DNA from 4 places in the Duffyella gerundensis genome. Region 3 is predicted to be linked to each of the others. Evidence: predicted binding sites of a transcription regulator. Region 3 holds the regulator's gene; each other region holds the start of a gene.
What was found. The regulator CRP, encoded in region 3, controls carbon source genes, mostly activating them, when cyclic AMP is high. The targets are predictions, from matches to a motif close to ATGTGANNNNNNTCACAT.
Positions count from the first base shown of each region.

Region 1: deoC (deoxyribose-phosphate aldolase) is a predicted target of CRP. The motif match lies at 2,851-2,868, and genes of this name have one in related genera.
Region 2: EM595_RS07340 (enolase C-terminal domain-like protein) is a predicted target of CRP. The motif match lies at 2,344-2,361, and genes of this name have one in related genera.
Region 4: psiE (phosphate-starvation-inducible protein PsiE) is a predicted target of CRP. The motif match lies at 2,867-2,884, and genes of this name have one in related genera.

Region 1 covers NZ_LN907827.1:703,744-708,187, forward strand. The annotation lists gene prfC (peptide chain release factor 3) at 1-465, shown strand, start outside; gene osmY (molecular chaperone OsmY) at 751-1,365, shown strand; gene EM595_RS20565 (DUF1328 domain-containing protein) at 1,482-1,643, shown strand; gene EM595_RS03190 (CsbD family protein) at 1,678-1,866, shown strand; gene EM595_RS03195 (TatD family hydrolase) at 2,041-2,817, shown strand; gene deoC (deoxyribose-phosphate aldolase) at 3,025-3,804, shown strand; gene deoA (thymidine phosphorylase) at 3,835-4,444, shown strand, end outside.
Region 2 covers NZ_LN907827.1:1,590,597-1,595,040, forward strand. The annotation lists gene potA (spermidine/putrescine ABC transporter ATP-binding protein PotA) at 1-726, opposite strand, end outside; gene EM595_RS07335 (PTS transporter subunit EIIC) at 892-2,256, opposite strand; gene EM595_RS07340 (enolase C-terminal domain-like protein) at 2,539-3,738, shown strand; gene EM595_RS07345 (GntR family transcriptional regulator) at 3,735-4,444, opposite strand, start outside.
Region 3 covers NZ_LN907827.1:392,198-396,641, reverse strand. The annotation lists gene EM595_RS01685 (phosphoribulokinase) at 1-137, shown strand, start outside; gene crp (cAMP-activated global transcriptional regulator CRP) at 852-1,484, shown strand; gene EM595_RS01675 (YccS/YhfK family putative transporter) at 1,548-3,623, shown strand; gene argD (bifunctional acetylornithine/succinyldiaminopimelate transaminase) at 3,653-4,444, opposite strand, start outside.
Region 4 covers NZ_LN907827.1:3,462,443-3,466,886, reverse strand. The annotation lists gene EM595_RS15875 (capsule biosynthesis GfcC family protein) at 1-702, shown strand, start outside; gene EM595_RS15870 (YjbH domain-containing protein) at 702-2,792, shown strand; gene psiE (phosphate-starvation-inducible protein PsiE) at 2,928-3,323, shown strand; gene malG (maltose ABC transporter permease MalG) at 3,412-4,302, opposite strand; gene malF (maltose ABC transporter permease MalF) at 4,315-4,444, opposite strand, start outside.

The sequences.
Region 1 (4,444 bases), 310 kb from region 3:
GGCGATACCTTTACCCAGGGCGAAAATCTGAAGTTCACCGGCATCCCTAACTTTGCGCCAGAGCTGTTCCGTCGTATTCGTCTGCGCGATCCGCTGAAGCAGAAGCAGCTGTTGAAAGGGCTGGTGCAGCTGTCGGAAGAGGGCGCAGTGCAGGTCTTCCGTCCGGTGCACAACAACGATTTGATCGTCGGCGCGGTGGGTGTACTGCAGTTTGATGTGGTCGTGGCGCGTCTGAAAAGCGAATACAATGTTGAGGCGATCTACGAAGCGATTAACGTCTCGACTGCCCGCTGGGTAGATTGCCCGGACGTGAAGAAATTCGACGAATTTCAGCGCAAAAACGAAGTCAATCTGGCGCTGGATGGCGGTGACAATCTTACCTACATTGCGCCAACCATGGTGAACCTGAATATCACTCAGGAACGCTATCCGGAAGTGGTGTTCCGTAAAACCCGCGAACACTAATAGCGGGATTGACGTCGGGGCGCATTATAATGTGCGCCCCGGCCCATAAAAATCGCTCACCTCTGCTGTTTTCTCAGCATGCATCGCTACAGACTCCTCTTAAAAAATTCCTTTCCCCTGTTTTCTAACCAAAAAATCAAGCAGAACGGAAATTGCCGTCTATGATTACTTCATCGGGTGCGGTGTTATACGGGTTAATTCCGTACCACCCGTTTCAACAGCAAGCGTAAATTTTGCTGTAAGCCTGCAGATGCAGGTGAATCAACTGATAGAAGGAAGAAATCGATGAACAAGACTAAGATTGCTAAAACTCTGATGGCTGTACTGGTTGGTTCTGCGCTGATGAGTGGTTCTGCTCTGGCAGAAGAAACCATGACCCATAAAGCACAGAACACCGCCGACAGCGCAGGTTCTAAAATCGATAGTTCTATGAAAAAAGTCGATGGTTTTATGGATGACAGCGGTGTTACTGCCAAAGCAAAAGCTGCACTGGTAGATGACGACGCAATTAAAAGCACAGACATTTCCGTTAAAACGCACAACGGCGTGGTCACGCTGAGCGGTTTCGTTACCTCTCAGGATCAGGCAGAAAAAGCCGTCGCGTTGGTTAAAAAAGTTGAAGGCGTGAAATCCGTTAGCGATAAGCTACACGTTAAAGACAGCAAAAATCAGTCAGTTAAAGGTTATGCAGGCGATGCTGCAACAACCAGCGAAATTAAGGCTAAACTGTTAGCAGATGACATCATCCCTTCACGTAAAGTGAAAGTGGAAACCAATGATGGCGTTGTTCTGTTATCAGGAACCGTCGATAACAAAGCGCAGTCAGACCGCGCAGAAGGTATCGCAAAAGCCATTGAAGGCGTGAAAAGCGTTAAAAACGACCTGACCGTTAAATCGTAATGATTTATGCAGCCTGTTCGCAGGCTGCAGTCGGTATATAAAAAGACGATTCGCGGGATACTCCCCTGGATTGGATGCACAAGCAGTTCGATTTCACTATGGTTAAGGAGAGGCTTATGTTTCGTTGGGGTATTATTTTTCTGGTCATTGCACTGATTGCAGCCGCGTTGGGTTTTGGTGGCTTGGCGGGTACCGCAGCATGGGCCGCTAAAGTTGTCTTCGTGGTAGGTATCATCCTGTTCCTGATCAGCCTGTTCACGGGCCGTAAGCGCCTCTAGAACAGTTGATCGCCTGTAAGATCGGAGTTCAGTCATGAATGGCGACATCGTCGTTGGCAAATGGAAACAATGGAAAGGCCAGATGTGGCTGGTTTGGGCAGAGTGGTTTGATAACGATGCTGTCTGGACCGCAGGGAATAATGACTGGTTTTCCGGTATCGTACAGGAAGATTACGGCAGAGAACGTCTGAACAACGCCTGCACAGAAAAACGCCCTCGCTGAGGGCGTTTTTTTATGGTGCGGCGGCGCTTTTTGCAATAAGGCGCTGCTGCCGCACAACAGTGAACACTCGCTTTATCCGCGTTTCGACGCCCTCTGTTTTCTTCCTCGTGTATCGCTGTTTTTCGTCGCGCCTGCCAAAGGTAAACTGCTTAATCCTGTTCTGAGGTTTATCGGATGAAAGAGATGTTTATCGACACCCACTGCCATTTTGATTTTCCCCCTTTTATCGATCGCACCGAGGAAAGCCTGCGTCTGGCTGCCGCGGCAGGCGTGGAAAACATCATTGTGCCCGCAGTGGACGCCAGCCGGTTTGCCGGCGTGCTGAAGTTGGCCAGCGATCACCCACCGCTGTGGGCCGCGCTGGGTTTGCATCCTGTTGTGATTAATCAGCATCAGGATGCCCATCTGGCGCAGCTGGACACGCTGCTCGCCAGCAAGCCGCCTAAGCTGGTGGCAATCGGTGAAATCGGTCTCGATCTCTACATGGAGCAGCCGGACTTTAGCCGACAGCAATGGCTGCTCGATGCGCAGCTTCGGCTGGCGCGCGACCACGATTTGCCGGTGATCCTGCATTCCCGGCGCACGCACGACAAGCTGGCGCTGCACCTGCGTCGCATCGATCTGCCCCGGCGCGGCGTGGTACACGGCTTTGCCGGTAGCCTGCAGCAGGCAGAGGCGTTTATTAAGCTGGGCTATGCGATCGGCGTCGGCGGCACCATTACCTATCCACGCGCCAGCAAGACGCGCAACACCATCGCGCAGCTGCCGCTCTCATCGCTGCTGTTGGAAACCGATGCGCCCGATATGCCGCTGAATGGCTTTCAGGGCGAGCCGAATCGGCCGGAACAGGTGCGGCGTGTCTGGCAGGCGCTGTGCGAACTGCGCAGTGAACCGGCTGAGCAGATCGCCAGCACGATTTACGCTACCACCCGACGCCTGTTCGCATTTTGAGCCCATTGGCGATTTCCAACCCCGGCCCGTTCTATGTTAAAATTATCACATTGAAAGGCCGCGGCGAGGCACGTTATTGCCCATCTGCCCGCCGCTTCGCCGTGGTGATGTGATTGTCCGCACGTTTCCGTCGGGTTCAGTCTGTTATTATTTTAACATTGCGCGCTGCACGGCGCGTTTACCTTGTCTGCAAGTTGGAGAATAAACATGAGTGATGTAACCGCCTCTGCGCTGCGCGCGCTGAAATTGATGGATCTGACCACCCTGAACGACGATGACACCGATGCCAAAGTGATCGCGCTATGCCGTCAGGCCAATTCGCCTGCGGGCACCACAGCCGCTATCTGCATCTATCCGCGCTTTATCCCGGTTGCCCGCAAGGCGCTGCGCGAGCAGGGCACGCCAGAGGTGCGCATCGCGACGGTCACCAACTTCCCGCACGGCAATGATGATATCGATATCGCGCTGGCCGAAACCCGCGCGGCAATTGCCTACGGTGCCGATGAAGTTGACGTGGTGTTTCCGTATCGCGCGCTGATGGCAGGCAACCAGGAAGTGGGTTTTGCGCTGGTGAAAGCCTGTAAAGAAGCCTGCGCCGCCGCTAACGTGCTGCTGAAAGTGATCATTGAAACCGGTGAGCTGAAATCAGAAGCACTGATCCGTCAGGCCTCTGAAATCGCTATCGATGCCGGTGCCGACTTCATCAAAACCTCTACCGGTAAAGTGCCGGTGAACGCCACGCCGGAAGTGGCGCAAATCATGCTCAGCGTCATCCGTGACAAAGGCGTGCAGCAGCAGGTTGGCTTTAAGCCTGCCGGTGGCGTGCGTACCGCTGACGATGCGGCGATCTACCTGAAGCTGGCCGATGACATTCTGGGCAGCGACTGGGCCGATGCGCGTCATTTCCGCTTTGGCGCCTCGAGCCTGTTAACCAGCCTGCTGCAGGCCACGGGCCATCAGGTTGCCGCCAGCACCTCCAGCTACTAACTCTTTGCGCTAAAAGATCGGGAGATCGACATGTTTTTGCCACAGGAAATTATTCGCAAAAAGCGTGACGGCAAGGTGCTGAGCGAAGAAGAGATCCGTTTTTTCATTCAGGGCGTCAGCGATAACAGCGTGACGGAAGGGCAGATTGCCGCGCTGGCCATGACCATCTGGTTTAACGATATGGTGCTCTCTGAGCGCGTGGCGCTGACCATGGCGATGCGCGATTCCGGCAGCGTGCTCAACTGGCAGGCGCTGGATCTTGCCGGCCCGGTGGTGGATAAACACTCCACCGGCGGCGTGGGTGACGTGACGTCGCTGATGCTTGGCCCGATGGTCGCGGCCTGTGGCGGCTTCGTGCCGATGATCTCCGGGCGTGGGCTGGGTCACACCGGCGGCACGCTCGATAAGCTTGAGGCGATCCCCGGCTTCGATATCTTCCCCAACGACGAACGCTTCCGGCAGATGATCAAGCAGGTCGGCGTGGCGATTATCGGCCAGACCAACTCGCTGGCGCCAGCGGACAAACGCTTCTATGCCACTCGCGATATTACCGCCACCGTGGATTCTATTCCGCTGATCACCGCCTCGATTCTGGCGAAGAAGCTGGCGGAAGGCCTGGATGCGCTGGTCATGGATGTCA
Region 2 (4,444 bases), 1.2 Mb from region 3:
GCCGATAAAGCGCGCCACGAACAGGTTTTTCGGTTCTTCATAGATTTCGCGCGGCGTGCCGTCCTGTTCGATAAAGCCGTCGCGCATCACTACGATGCGATCGGACATGGTCAGCGCCTCTTCCTGATCGTGGGTAACAAACACAAAGGTGATGCCGAGCTTACGCTGCAGCGCTTTCAGCTCGTTTTGCATCTGCTTGCGCAGCTTGTAATCCAGCGCGGAGAGCGACTCGTCGAGCAGCAGGACCTTGGGACGATTGACCACCGCGCGGGCGATCGCCACGCGCTGCTGCTGACCACCGGAAAGCTGATGCGGTCGCCGGGTGGCAAACTCCTCCAGCTGCACCATCGCCAGCGCCTCGTTAACGCGCTGGGTGATCTCCGCCGCCGGGGTTTTCTGCATGCGCAGGCCAAAGGCGACGTTTTCAAACACCGACATATGTGGGAACAGCGCGTAGCTCTGAAAGACCGTGTTGACGTGGCGATGCTCAGCGGGCGTGGCGGTGATATCTTCACCGTCGAGCATCAGTACGCCAGCGTCGCTCTGCTCCAGCCCGGCAATCAGCCGCAAAATGGTGGTCTTGCCGCAGCCGGAAGGGCCGAGCAGGGTGATAAATTCACCGTGGCGGATGGTGAGATTAAAATCGGCAATAATCGATTTGCCGTCAAAAGCTTTACTGATGCCAGAAAGCGTAACCAGCGCCTGTTGCGCGCGTGTTTGCGTCATTTTAGTCACTCAGTGGTTAAGTTGCCGAATGGCCGATCGCGCCGCAGCGCATGCTCAGACCCCGTGAAGGGCGGGATGATACCTGAAAAAAGCGGCAATGGCATGGCCGCATGCTGGCAACGGCAAACGGCGGCGAGCAGCAGGCCGCCGCTCGCCAGAGAGAGCTTAGCGACGCGGGCGTAACAGCAGCAGCGTCAGGCTAAAAGAGAGGGTCAGCGCCATGATCACGCCGAGCACGGCGTAGATAAACCACGGGCCGATGTAGGCGGGCAGGCTGAAAATGCTCGACAGAATATAGCCATAGAGCCGCACGCCAAAAAAGGCGATAAACGCCGACGCGCAGGCGCTGGCTATGATGGTGGAGACAAAGGCCTTTTTATGCCGCGTCAGCACGCCAAACAGCGCCGGTTCGGTGATGCCGAGCAGGGCGGAAATTGCTGCCGACAGCGTGACCGTGCGATCCTCACTCTGTCGGTTAAGAAACCAGACGGCGAAGGTGGAGCCAGCGATCGCCATGTTGGCCATAAACATCATGGGCATCAGCATGTCATAGCCGCGATCGGTGAAATTCTGCAGGGCAATCGGCGTCATGGCGTGATGCATGCCGGTCAGCACCGCCAGCGGACGAATCGCCCCGACCACCAGGCCCGCCAGGCTGGCGGAGAAGCCGAACAGCCCCTCAATCAGCCACGCTAACCCCTTGCCCAGCCAGATCCCCGCCGGACCGATCACCGTCAGCGCAACCAGCGCGGCGATAAACAGCGTCAGCGTCGGCGTAAAGACGGTTTTCAGCACCGTCGGCATGATGCGATCGACGCCGCGATGAATATAGCTCAGCGCCAGTACCGAGAAGATCACTGGAATCACGCTGGAGGCGTAGTTAAAAATCGGCACCGGCAGCATCTCAAACAGCCAGAAGGTGCTGACGGCGCCCGGCGCATGGCTGGCCAGCGCTTTCGCTGCATCAATCAGCGTGGGATACATCAGGCAGGCGGCCACCGCGGCGGCCAGGTATTCATTGGTGCGAAACATTTTTGCCGCCGAGACGGCGAGAAAAAAGGGCAGGAACCAGAATACGCCGCTGGCGATCAGGTCGATGATCAACACCGTCTGGCTCTGCGCCGACAGTACCTTCAGCGCCACCAGTCCGGCCAACAGTCCTTTAATCATGCCGGCACCGGCGATAGCGGGCACGATCGGGCCAAACACACCGGACACGGTATCCATAAACAGCGAGATCGTGCTTTTACGTGCGCGCTTTTCAGCCGGTACCGCGCTGTTATCAAGGTTAAGCTGCGCCGTTAACGGCTGGAACCAGCTGTTAACCTGCGGCCCGACAATAATCTGAAACTGGTCATTCTGTATTTGCGCGCCCAGCACGCCGGCCAGGCTTTTTATTTGTTGCTGATCGACTTTGCGATCGTCAATTAAATCGAAGCGCAGACGGGTCATGCAGTGCCAGACGTTGTTGATATTTTCCCTGCCGCCGACGCCATCAATGATCTTATTAATTATGCTGGGGTTGCTCATGTTTTACTGCTCCTGTGAACGCGCCTGGTGATAGCACTAACGCGAGCTGAGTCTATGTGAGTCGGCGTGGTAAAACCAACCAATAAAAATTGATTTAGCTCACACAATCACGCTGTAAAAGGCCTTATGTGGAACGTTTATGCCAATTGGTCCGTTTTTTCGTCTCTTTATCGCAGCGGCGTGAACCAAAATAAAGTAGTGGCAAAACGCGCCCGGAGGCGGGAATAATAACGGCACATCCGGCACTGTTATTCACCGGCCGCGTTATATTTGGGAGCTGTTATGACGCCTACGCGTATTACCAATATTGAATGTTTTATTACCAAACCCGACCGGCATAATCTGGTGGTGGTGCGCGTCAGCACCGACAAAAATATCACCGGCCTCGGCTGCGCCACCTTTCAGCAACGGCCGCTGGCGGTAAAAACCATGGTGGAGGAGTATCTGAAGCCGCTGCTGATGGGCCGCGATGCCAACCACATCGAAGATCTCTGGCAGATGATGATGGTGAACGCCTACTGGCGGAACGGACCGGTGATCAACAACGGCGTTGCCGGTATCGATATGGCGCTATGGGACATCAAAGGTCAGCTGGCGGGAATGCCGCTGTATCAGCTGTTTGGCGGCAAATCGAAAGATGCGATTGCGGTCTACAGCCACTGCGCGGCGGAATCGCTGGCGGCGCTCTATCCGCAGGTAGACGCCTTGCAGGAGGCAGGCTATCGCTACGTGCGCTGTCAGCTCGGTTTTTATGGCGGCACGCCGCAGCAGCTGCATGCCACCCGTGAACCGACGCCAGGTGCCTATTACGATCAGGATGAGTACATGGCCAACACCGTGGCGATGTTCAAAGCACTGCGCGAAAAATACGGTATGCGCCTGCACATTCTGCACGATGTGCATGAACGGCTCTTTCCGCAGCAGGCCATTCAGCTGGCGAAAGCGCTGGAACCCTATCAACCCTATTTTATTGAAGATATTGTGTCACCGCAGCAGAGCGGCTGGCTGGAGCAGGTGCGGGCGCATGCCAGCGTGCCGCTGGCGATGGGCGAGCTGTTTAACAATCCGGCAGAATGGCACGATCTGATCGTCAACCGGCGCATCGATTTTATCCGTTGCCATGTGTCACAAATCGGCGGCATTACGCCAGCGCTGAAGCTGGCGGTGCTTTGTCAGGCGTTTGGCGTACGCCTCGCCTGGCACGGGCCGCCGGATATGACGCCGATCGCCGTGGCGGTGAATACCCATCTCAATATTCACCTGCACAACGCCGCGGTGCAGGAATATCTTCCCGCCGATGCGGCAACCCAGGCGGTGTTTCCCGGCGCGCCGGTGGCCGAAGGCGGCTATCTCTATCCCGGCGAGCTGCCCGGCATCGGCGTGGGCTTTGATGAGACGCAGGCCGCCGCGTATCCGCTGGTGTACCGGCCCCATGAGTGGACGCAGAGCCGCTTGCCCAATGGCGCCATGCACACGCCTTAGTCGCCGGTGCGAAAGCGCAGATTGTCGTGATTAAACGGAATCACGTAGGTGCAGGCGTAATGAATGTCGATCACGTCGCTCATGATATAGATTCGCCCGCCTTCCAGAATGCCGCGATGCTGAATATGCATCGCGGGCTGCCCACGTTTACAACCCAGCAGCGCCGCCTGCGCCTTGTCGACCGCCACCGCTTCATAGCGGGTCAGCGAATGCGAAATACGCAGGCCTTTGGCCATCACATAGCGTTGCAGTGAGCTTTCGATCACTCGCTGGTTGAGATCGGCAAAATCGGCGGCGGGCAGGCTGGAGGTTTCAATTTGCGTGCAGCGCTGATCGACATAGCGCAGGCGGCAAAATTGCCAGACATAGTCATTGTCGCCGAGGGCGAACGCCTGCTGCTGATCGCTGTCCGGCAGCTTTTTATGCAGGTTGATCATGCGATAGTGCATCTGATCAAAGCGCTTCTCGGTGATCGAGTTGTAGATCAGCGGGTTGTTACGCGCCTCGGCGGAAACATAAATCCCTGAACCCTGCACGATGCGAATAATGCCAATGCTCACCAGCTTTTCCAGCGCCTGACGAATGGTAAAGCGCGACACGCCATATTCCTCTGCCAGCTGTCGCTCCGGCGGCAGTCGCTGCAACGGCTCGGCGCTGTGCTGATAAATTTTGCTCAGCAGATCCTGAGCAATAAACTCTTTTTTCT
Region 3 (4,444 bases):
TACTCGCCATGCTGCAGGGCTCGTTTATCTCGCACATCAATACGCTGGTGGTACCGGGCGGCAAAATGGGCCTGGCGATGGAACTGATTATGACGCCGTTGGTACAACGTTTAATGGAAGGTAAAAAGATCGAATAAAATGCAGCCGGGCCGCGGGCGGCAATCACAAATATTTTACAAATCGTTAACCTTAGCGGTTTGACCATTGCCCGCTGCGCCAGCCGTTACGCCTGTTAATCATCACGTATTGGTGTTCTGCAGGTGCGCTATTCTCTCCTCGCCCTTGTCCTGATTTTTGCGCTGCGGACGATCATGATATGAGATCGGGCGATACAGACTGCCGATAATACTTTTCCGCTATGCAAACCAGCCCGCTCTTGCCGTCAGCAGCAAAGAAAACGCACGACTGCACTGCAAATGCTTGCTACCAGTGATATTATCCTCGCCGCAATCACGCACCGGCCCGTCAATACTCATGCTGTTACGCAGTACTGCACGCCTGAGGATTCTCCTAAAAGCGGGGATTATGCTCTTCGCTCCGCTGACATGCGCTTTACTATAACCATTGATCGAGTGTGAGTATGATCGCGTCAACCTGCCCTGCTAAAAGCGCAATCTGACACGATGTACATCATGCTGAAGCGAGACAACAGAAGACAGTAAGTGAAAGCTGTGCTACAAACGAAGTTGTAATATTTTCGTTGCGCAAGCGAAAACGGGAGCACTGATGAGCAAAACTCAAAACAGCAGCCCGCCGACTTTCCTTCAAAGGAATAGCTTTACTATTTCAACGCCTGACAGGGAATCTTGCCCCTGTGTTTAGGGCACGATTACAACAGAGGATAATAGCGAATGGTTCTCGGCAAACCGCAAACAGACCCTACACTCGAATGGTTCCTGTCACATTGCCATATTCACAAATATCCATCCAAAAGCACGCTCATCCACCAGGGTGAAAAAGCGGAGACGCTTTACTACATCGTTAAAGGTGCAGTTGCGGTGTTAATTAAGGATGAAGAAGGCAAAGAGATGATCCTCTCTTACCTTAATCAGGGCGATTTTATCGGTGAGCTTGGCCTGTTCGAAGAAGGTCAGGAACGCAGCGCCTGGGTTCGCGCGAAAAGCGCCTGTGAAGTGGCTGAGATCTCTTACAAGAAATTTCGCCAGCTGATTCAGGTTAACCCCGACATCCTGATGCGTCTGTCCTCACAGATGGCGCGTCGCCTGCAGGTTACCTCAGAAAAAGTGGGCAACCTGGCGTTCCTGGACGTGACCGGCCGCATCGCACAAACGTTGCTGAATCTGGCGCGTCAGCCTGATGCGATGACGCACCCGGATGGCATGCAGATTAAGATCACCCGTCAGGAGATCGGCCAGATCGTTGGTTGTTCCCGCGAAACGGTGGGCCGCATTCTGAAAATGCTGGAAGATCAAAACCTGATTTCTGCACACGGTAAAACGATCGTCGTCTACGGCACTCGCTGATTTTTCTTACCCCGACGGCGTGATGATTGCTCATCACGCCGTTTTCTATGTTGTGAAAAGCTGATGTGGCGCCGACTCATCTACCACCCTGAAGTAAATTATGCCCTGCGGCAGACGCTGGTGCTGTGCCTGCCGGTGGCCATCAGCTGGCTGTGCGGCGATCTGCAAAAAGGCCTGCTGTTCTCGCTGGTTCCTGCCTGCTGTAATATTTCTGGTCTTGATACGCCGCACAAACGCTTTTTTAAGCGGCTAATTGTGGGCGGTTCTCTGTTTGCAACCAGCAGCCTGCTGATGCAGGTCTTAACGCTGCATGGCATTCCGTTGCCCGCGATCCTGTTTGCGATGACCATGCTGCTCGGCGTGCTGGGCGAAATCAGCCCGCTGCATGGCCGCCTGTTATCGGGTTCACTGATCGCCGCCATCTTTACCCTGAGCCTGACAGGTAAGCTGCCGATCTGGGCACCGCCGCTGCTCTATATTGGTGGCACCTTATGGTATGGGCTGTTCAATGCGTTCTGGTTCTGGCTGTGGGAAGAGCAGCCGATGCGCGAGACACTCAGCCTGATCTATCGTGAACTGGCAGATTATTGTGATAAAAAATACAGCCTGCTGACCCAGCTCACCGATCCTGAAAAAGCGCTGCCGCCGTTGCTGGCACGGCAACAGAAAGTGGTCGATCTCATTAATACCTGTTATCAGCAAATGCACATGCTGGCGGCCAATCGTGACAACAGCCACAAGCGGCTGACGCGGGCATTTCAGGTGGCACTGGATCTGCAGGAGCACATTTCGGTGAGTTTGCATCAGCCGGAAGAGGTGCAAAAGCTGGTGGAAAAGAGCCATGCCGAGGCAGTAATCCGCTGGAACGCTCGCGTCATTTCTGCTCGCCTGCGCGTGCTGGCTGACGACATTCTTTATCATCGCATGCCGGATCGTTTTGAGATGGATAAGCCGTTGCAGGCGCTGGAGAAAATCGCCCGCCAGCATCCTGATAATCCGGTAGGTAACTTCTGCTTTTATCATTTCAGCCGCATCGGCCGCGTGCTGCGCACTCAGCGCCCACTTTACCGCCGCGACCTGATGGCCGATCGTCAGCGTCGACTGCCGCTTTTACCAGCGCTACGCAGCTATCTGTCGTTGAAATCCGCCGCGCTGCGCACCGCTGCTCGCTTCGCCGTTATGCTGATGTTTGGCAGTACGCTGGCGCTGTTCTTCGATATTCCCAAGCCTTACTGGATTCTGATGACCATTATGTTCGTCAGCCAGAATGGCTACAGCGCCACGCGCGTACGCATTCAGCACCGGGCGCTGGGCACGCTGGCGGGATTGATTGTCGCCGCCGCCACGCTGCGCTTTGCCGTACCGGAATCGGTGGTATTGCTGATCATGCTGGCGATCACGCTGGGTGGCTATCTGATCATCCGTAAGTTTTACGGCTGGGCAATGGTTGGGTTTACCGTGACCACCGTCTGGACGTTGCAGCTGCTGTCGCTGAACGGCTCCGCTTTTCTGCTGCCGCGTCTGATGGACACGCTGATGGGCTGCCTGATCGCCTTTGCCGGCATGGTCTGGCTGTGGCCGCAGTGGCAGAGCGGCCTGCTACGTCAGAATGCCCATGATGCACTGGAAACCTATCAGGATGCTTTACGGCAACTGCTGGGGCCGGAGCAGTCGCCGCAAAAGCTCGCCTGGCAACGCATGCGGGTCAATCAGGCGCACAATGCGCTGTTTAACTCGCTGAATCAGGCGATGCAAGAGCCGGGCTTTAATTCCCGGTATCTTGATGACATGAAGCTGTGGGTGACGCACAGCCAGTTTATCGTTGAGCACATCAACGCCATTACCAGCCTCGCGCGTGAACACACCATGCTGACGCCTGCGCTGGCGGAACGTTATCTGCAATCGCTGGAAATTGGCCTGCAACGCTGTCAGCAGCGGCTGGAATATGATGGCCCGGGCTCGGACAGCAATGTGCTGGAGGAACCTGAAGATCTGAATGAAGGGCCGGTGACGATTGTGGAACGGCATGCAAAACGCATTCTCGATCATCTGCGCGTGATGCATACCATCTCATCGCTGGCATGGCAGCAGCGCCCGCACCACGGTCAGTGGCTGGTCAGGCGCTTACGGAATAAATAACCTGGCGGATCCGGTTGCCCGCCGGTTGATTAGTGTGCCAGGACGCTTTCCACCGCCTGAGCGAAGCGTGCCATGCCTTCGTCGATCTCTTCCGGCGTGATAATCAGCGAAGGCACCAGGCGAATAACGTCGGTGCCAGCGGTAAGGATCATCACGCCCGCCTCTGCGGCGGCCTGCAAGATATCGCGCGCTTTACCGGCGTGCTGTGGTTTTAGCGCCGCGCCGATTAACAGCCCTTTGCCGCGAATCTCGGTGAACAGATCATAGCGGGCATCCAGCGCCTGCAGCGCGCTGACAAACCGCTCACGACGCACATCAACGCCGTTCAACACCTCTGGCGTATTGATAATATCCAGTGCCGTTTCCGCCACGGCGCAGGCCAGTGGATTGCCACCGTAAGTGGTGCCATGCACGCCAGGCGCCATGGTCGAAGCAATCTCATTGCTGGTCAGCATTGCGCTAACCGGAAAGCCGCCGCCCAGCGCTTTCGCGGTGGTTAAAATATCGGGCGTCACGCCGTAATGTTCGTGCGCAAAAAGCTTACCGCTGCGCCCCATGCCGCTTTGTACTTCATCCAGTACCAACAGCGCCTGATGCCGATCGCACAGTTCGCGCAGCCCCTGCATAAAAGCCTGGGTGGCAGGCACGACGCCGCCCTCGCCCTGAATTGGCTCGACGACAATGGCGCAGGTGTGATCGTCAATCACCGCTTTTACCGCATCAAGGTCGTTGAAGGGTACATGGACGATATCCGCCGGTTTGGGACCAAAGCCGTCGGAATATTTCGGCTGGCCGCCGACGCTCACGGTAAACAGCGTGCG
Region 4 (4,444 bases), 700 kb from region 3:
CTGACCGCCGCCGCGTGGGCGGATGCGCGGGTTAACGTTCATTTTGCCGGCAGTGATGCGGTGCAACAGCTCGATAAAATCAACAATGTGGCAGAGCTGGCAACGGCGCCTGCGCTGAACGGCCGTGGCTGGTGGCAGGGCGCACTGATTGCCAACAGCACCAGCAGCGCGGTTGCCCGCCAGCATTATCAATCGGTAATGGCCTCCCTGCGGGCGTTGGCCGCCGACAGTAGCGGCGAGGATGCGGCGGCGATCAACAGTTTGATTCAGCAGCTGAGCACGCTGAAGGTTGCCGGACGTCTGCCGGTTAATCTGGATGCTGACTGGGTGCGCCTGCGTCCGGAAGCCAACCGTACCTTATTGGGTGAATATGATCTCTGGCTGCCGACCAAACCTCATCAGGTGCTGCTGTTTGGCCTGATGCAGCAGCCAGGGCGTGTTGCCTGGCAGGCGGGCCAGGACGTGCGCGACTATCTGCAGGGACACGAGCGTCTGGCGGGCGGTGAACGCAGCGTGGTCACGGTGATCGCCCCTAACGGCGACACACAAAGCGTGCCGATCGCCTACTGGAACCATCGCCACGTTGAAGTCATGCCGGGAAGTATCATCTGGCGCGGCTTTTCCAGCTGGGCACTGCCTGGCGCCTATGACGATCTCAACCAACAGATCGTGACCCTTCTCTCGCAGCGGATCCCTGACTGATGAAAACACGTTATTTACTCAGCCTGGCGGCGGTCTCTGTTGCAGCGGCCTGTCAGGTGCAGGCGGCGAGCTGGGAAGCACCCGTTGGCCCATCGCAGTCTGACTTTGGCGGCGTCGGCCTGCTGCAGGTTCCTACTGCGCGAATGGCGAAAGAGGGCGAGTTCAGCCTGAACTTCCGCGATAACGATCAGTATCGTTACTACTCGGCATCACTGCAGCTGTTCCCGTGGCTGGAAACCACCGTGCGTTACACCGATGTGCGCACGCGCCGCTACAGCGCCGTCGACAGTTTCAGCGGCACACAGAGCTACAAAGATAAGGCGTTCGATCTCAAACTGCGCCTGTGGCAGGAAGGGTACTGGCTGCCAGAAGTGGCGCTGGGCACGCGCGATCTCGGCGGCACCGGCCTGTTTGACAGCGAATATCTGGTTGCCAGCAAAGCCTGGGGACCCTTTGATTTCACCTTTGGCCTCGGCTGGGGCTATATCGGCAACAGCGGCAACGTTAAAAACCCGTTCTGTGAATACAGCGACAGCTTCTGTAATCGCGGGGGGGATAACACCGCCGGGTCGATCAACGGCTCGCAAATGTTCCACGGTCCGGCGGCGCTGTTTGGCGGCGTTGAATACCAGACGCCGTGGCAGCCGCTGCGCCTGAAAATGGAATATGAAGGCAACGATTACCAGAATGACTTTGCCGGTCAGCTGGAGCAGCGCAGCAAGGTCAACGTTGGCGCGATTTATCGTGTTACCGACTGGGCCGATGTCAACGCCAGCTATGAGCGTGGCAACACCTTTATGTTCGGCGTCACTATTCGCACCAACTTTAACGAGCTGCGTCAAAGCCACATCGACAGCAGCAAGCCCGCTTACGATCCGCATCCTCAGCCGCTGCTGTTGCAGTCAACCGTGGTGGCGGATCAGCTCACCGATCTGAAATATAATGCCGGTCTCGACGCGCCGAAGGTTCAGGTTAAAGGCAACACGCTGTACGTCAGCGGCGAGCAGTATAAATATCGCGATACCGTTGAAGGCGTGGATCGCGCCAATCGCATCGTGATGAATAACCTGCCGGAAAATATCGACACCATTCGCGTGACGCAGACCCGCTTCAATCTGCCGCAGGTGACCACCGAGACTAACGTCGCCAGCCTGCGTCAGTCGCTGACCGGTTATCCGCTGGGCCATGAGCAGAAGCTGGCGCAGAAACGCGTCGATCCGGTTGATCCGGGCGCGACCGAACAGGGGCTGTTTATCGCGCCAGAGCGCCTGAACTTCAACCTGTCGCCGGTGCTGAATCAGTCGGTTGGCGGCCCGGAGAGCTTCTATCTCTATCAGGTCGGCGTGATGGCGAACCTCGATTACTGGTTTACCGATCACCTGCTGGTGGGCGGCAGCCTGTTCGGTAACCTCGCTAACAACTACGACAAGTTCAACTATAACGGCGCGCCATCTGACTCCTCGCTGCCGCGCGTGCGCACGCATATTCGTGATTACGTTGATAACAATGTCTACGTCAACGATTTGCAGGCGAACTACATGGGCCAGCTCGGCAACGGCTTCTATGGCCAGCTCTACGGCGGCTATCTGGAAACCATGTATGGCGGCGTCGGCGGCGAAGTGCTTTATCGTCCGCTCGACTCACGCTGGGCGGTAGGCGTAGACGCCAACTATGTTCGCCAGCGCGACTGGGACAACATGATGAAGTTCAACGATTACAAGGCACCAACCGGCCATATCACCGGTTACTGGCAGCCTGAATTCGTGGATAACGTACTGTTGAAAATGAGCGTGGGGCAATATCTGGCGAAGGATAAAGGCGTTACCGTCGATCTGTCGAAGCGCTTTGACAGCGGCGTGTTGGTGGGCGTTTACGCGACCAAAACCAACGTCTCGGCAGATGAGTATGGCGAAGGCGACTTCACCAAAGGCTTCTATATTTCGATTCCGCTGGATCTCTTCACCGTCACGCCGAACCGTGGCCGTGCGCAGGTCAACTGGACGCCGCTGACGCGCGACGGCGGTCAGATGCTCGGCAGGAAATATCAGCTCTACAATCTCACCAGCGATCGCGATATTCGCTGGCAGTAAGGCAGACAGGGCGGGGATTCCCGCCCTTTTTTCATCCCATCCCCGCTTTTTCCACTTTCTCGTTCTGTGCCATATTGTGATCCAGCTCACAACCCATCATGATAGCGCTAATTTTCAATGATCTAAGGGCATGACATGACAGGCAAACATATTGCCACTGGCCTGCAGTGGGTGCTGAATACCGGCCTGCTGATTCTCGCTATTATCCTGATTATCTTTCTCGGCAAAGAGACCATTCATCTCGCCAATGTGCTGCTTAATATGGGCGAGCAGGAATCCTCATTTCTGCTAATCGAAGGGATTGTGATCTATTTTCTCTACTTCGAGTTTATTGCGCTGATCATTAAGTACTTTCAGTCGGGCTACCATTTTCCGATGCGCTATTTTATCTACATCGGCATTACCGCCATTATTCGGCTGATCATTGTCGATCATAAAAATCCGTTTGATACGCTCTGTTACTCCGCGGCGATTCTGATTCTGGTGATGACGCTGTGGCTGGCAAACAGCAACCGTCTGCGCCGGGAATAAAAAAAGGCGGCCATCAAGGCCGCCGAGACACAGAGAACAGCTAATAACTAACAGTGGCAACAGCAAAAATAACAAGGACAACAGGAATTTAGCCTTTAACGCCGCCAGCGGTCAGACCGCTCACCAGCCAGCGCTGTGCCAGCAGGAACACCAGCGTAATCGGCAGGGCAGAGAGCACCGCGGCAGCGGCAAAATCACCCCATAAATAGTTTTGCGGATTGAGATACTGCTGCATCCCGACCGCCAGCGTATAGCTGTTAACGTCACGCAGCAGCAGCGACGCCACCGGCACTTCGGTCACCGCCGCAATAAACGACAGAATAAACACCACCGCCAGAATCGGCACCGACAACGGCAGCAAAATCAGGCGGAAAGCCTGCCACGGCGTGGCACCATCCAGCGCCGCCGCCTCTTCCAGCGAACCATCGATGGTTTCAAAGTAGCCTTTTATCGTCCAGACGTGCAGGGCGATGCCACCAAGATAAGCAAACACCAGCCCGGCATGGGTATTCAGCCCAAGAAACGGGATGTACTGGCCGATGCGATCAAACAGGGCATACAACGCGACCAGCGACAGCACCGCCGGGAACATCTGGAAAATCAGCATGCCTTTTAGCAGGCTCGCCTTGCCGCGAAAGCGCAGACGGGCAAAGGCGTAGGCGCAGGTCGTGGAAAGCGCCACGATGCCTACCGCGGTCAGGATCGCGACTTTGATCGAGTTCCACAGCCAGAGCAGCACCGGGAACGGCGGTGGCGTGACGCTGCCGTTCTCATGCGTCACCGCAAAGCCCAGCGCCAGCTTCCAGTGATCCCAGGAGATCTGATCCGGCAGCAGGCTGCCGATCGCGTAGTTTCCCGGGCGCACCGAGATCGCCACCACCATCAGCAGCGGATACATGATCAGCGCGATAAAACCAAGCAGCAGCAGATGCGTCAGCGCCAGCCGTACTTTTTGCGTGCGGGGTTGCACAATCGCCATGAATCGAACTCCTTAATCAAATTTCATGCGGGTGGCTTTCAGGTTGAGCAGCGCCAGGCCACCGACCAGAAGGAAGATCAGCGTGGCAATCGCCGCCGCCAGGCCAAAGTCTTGCCCGCCGCCGCCTTCAAACGCGATGCGC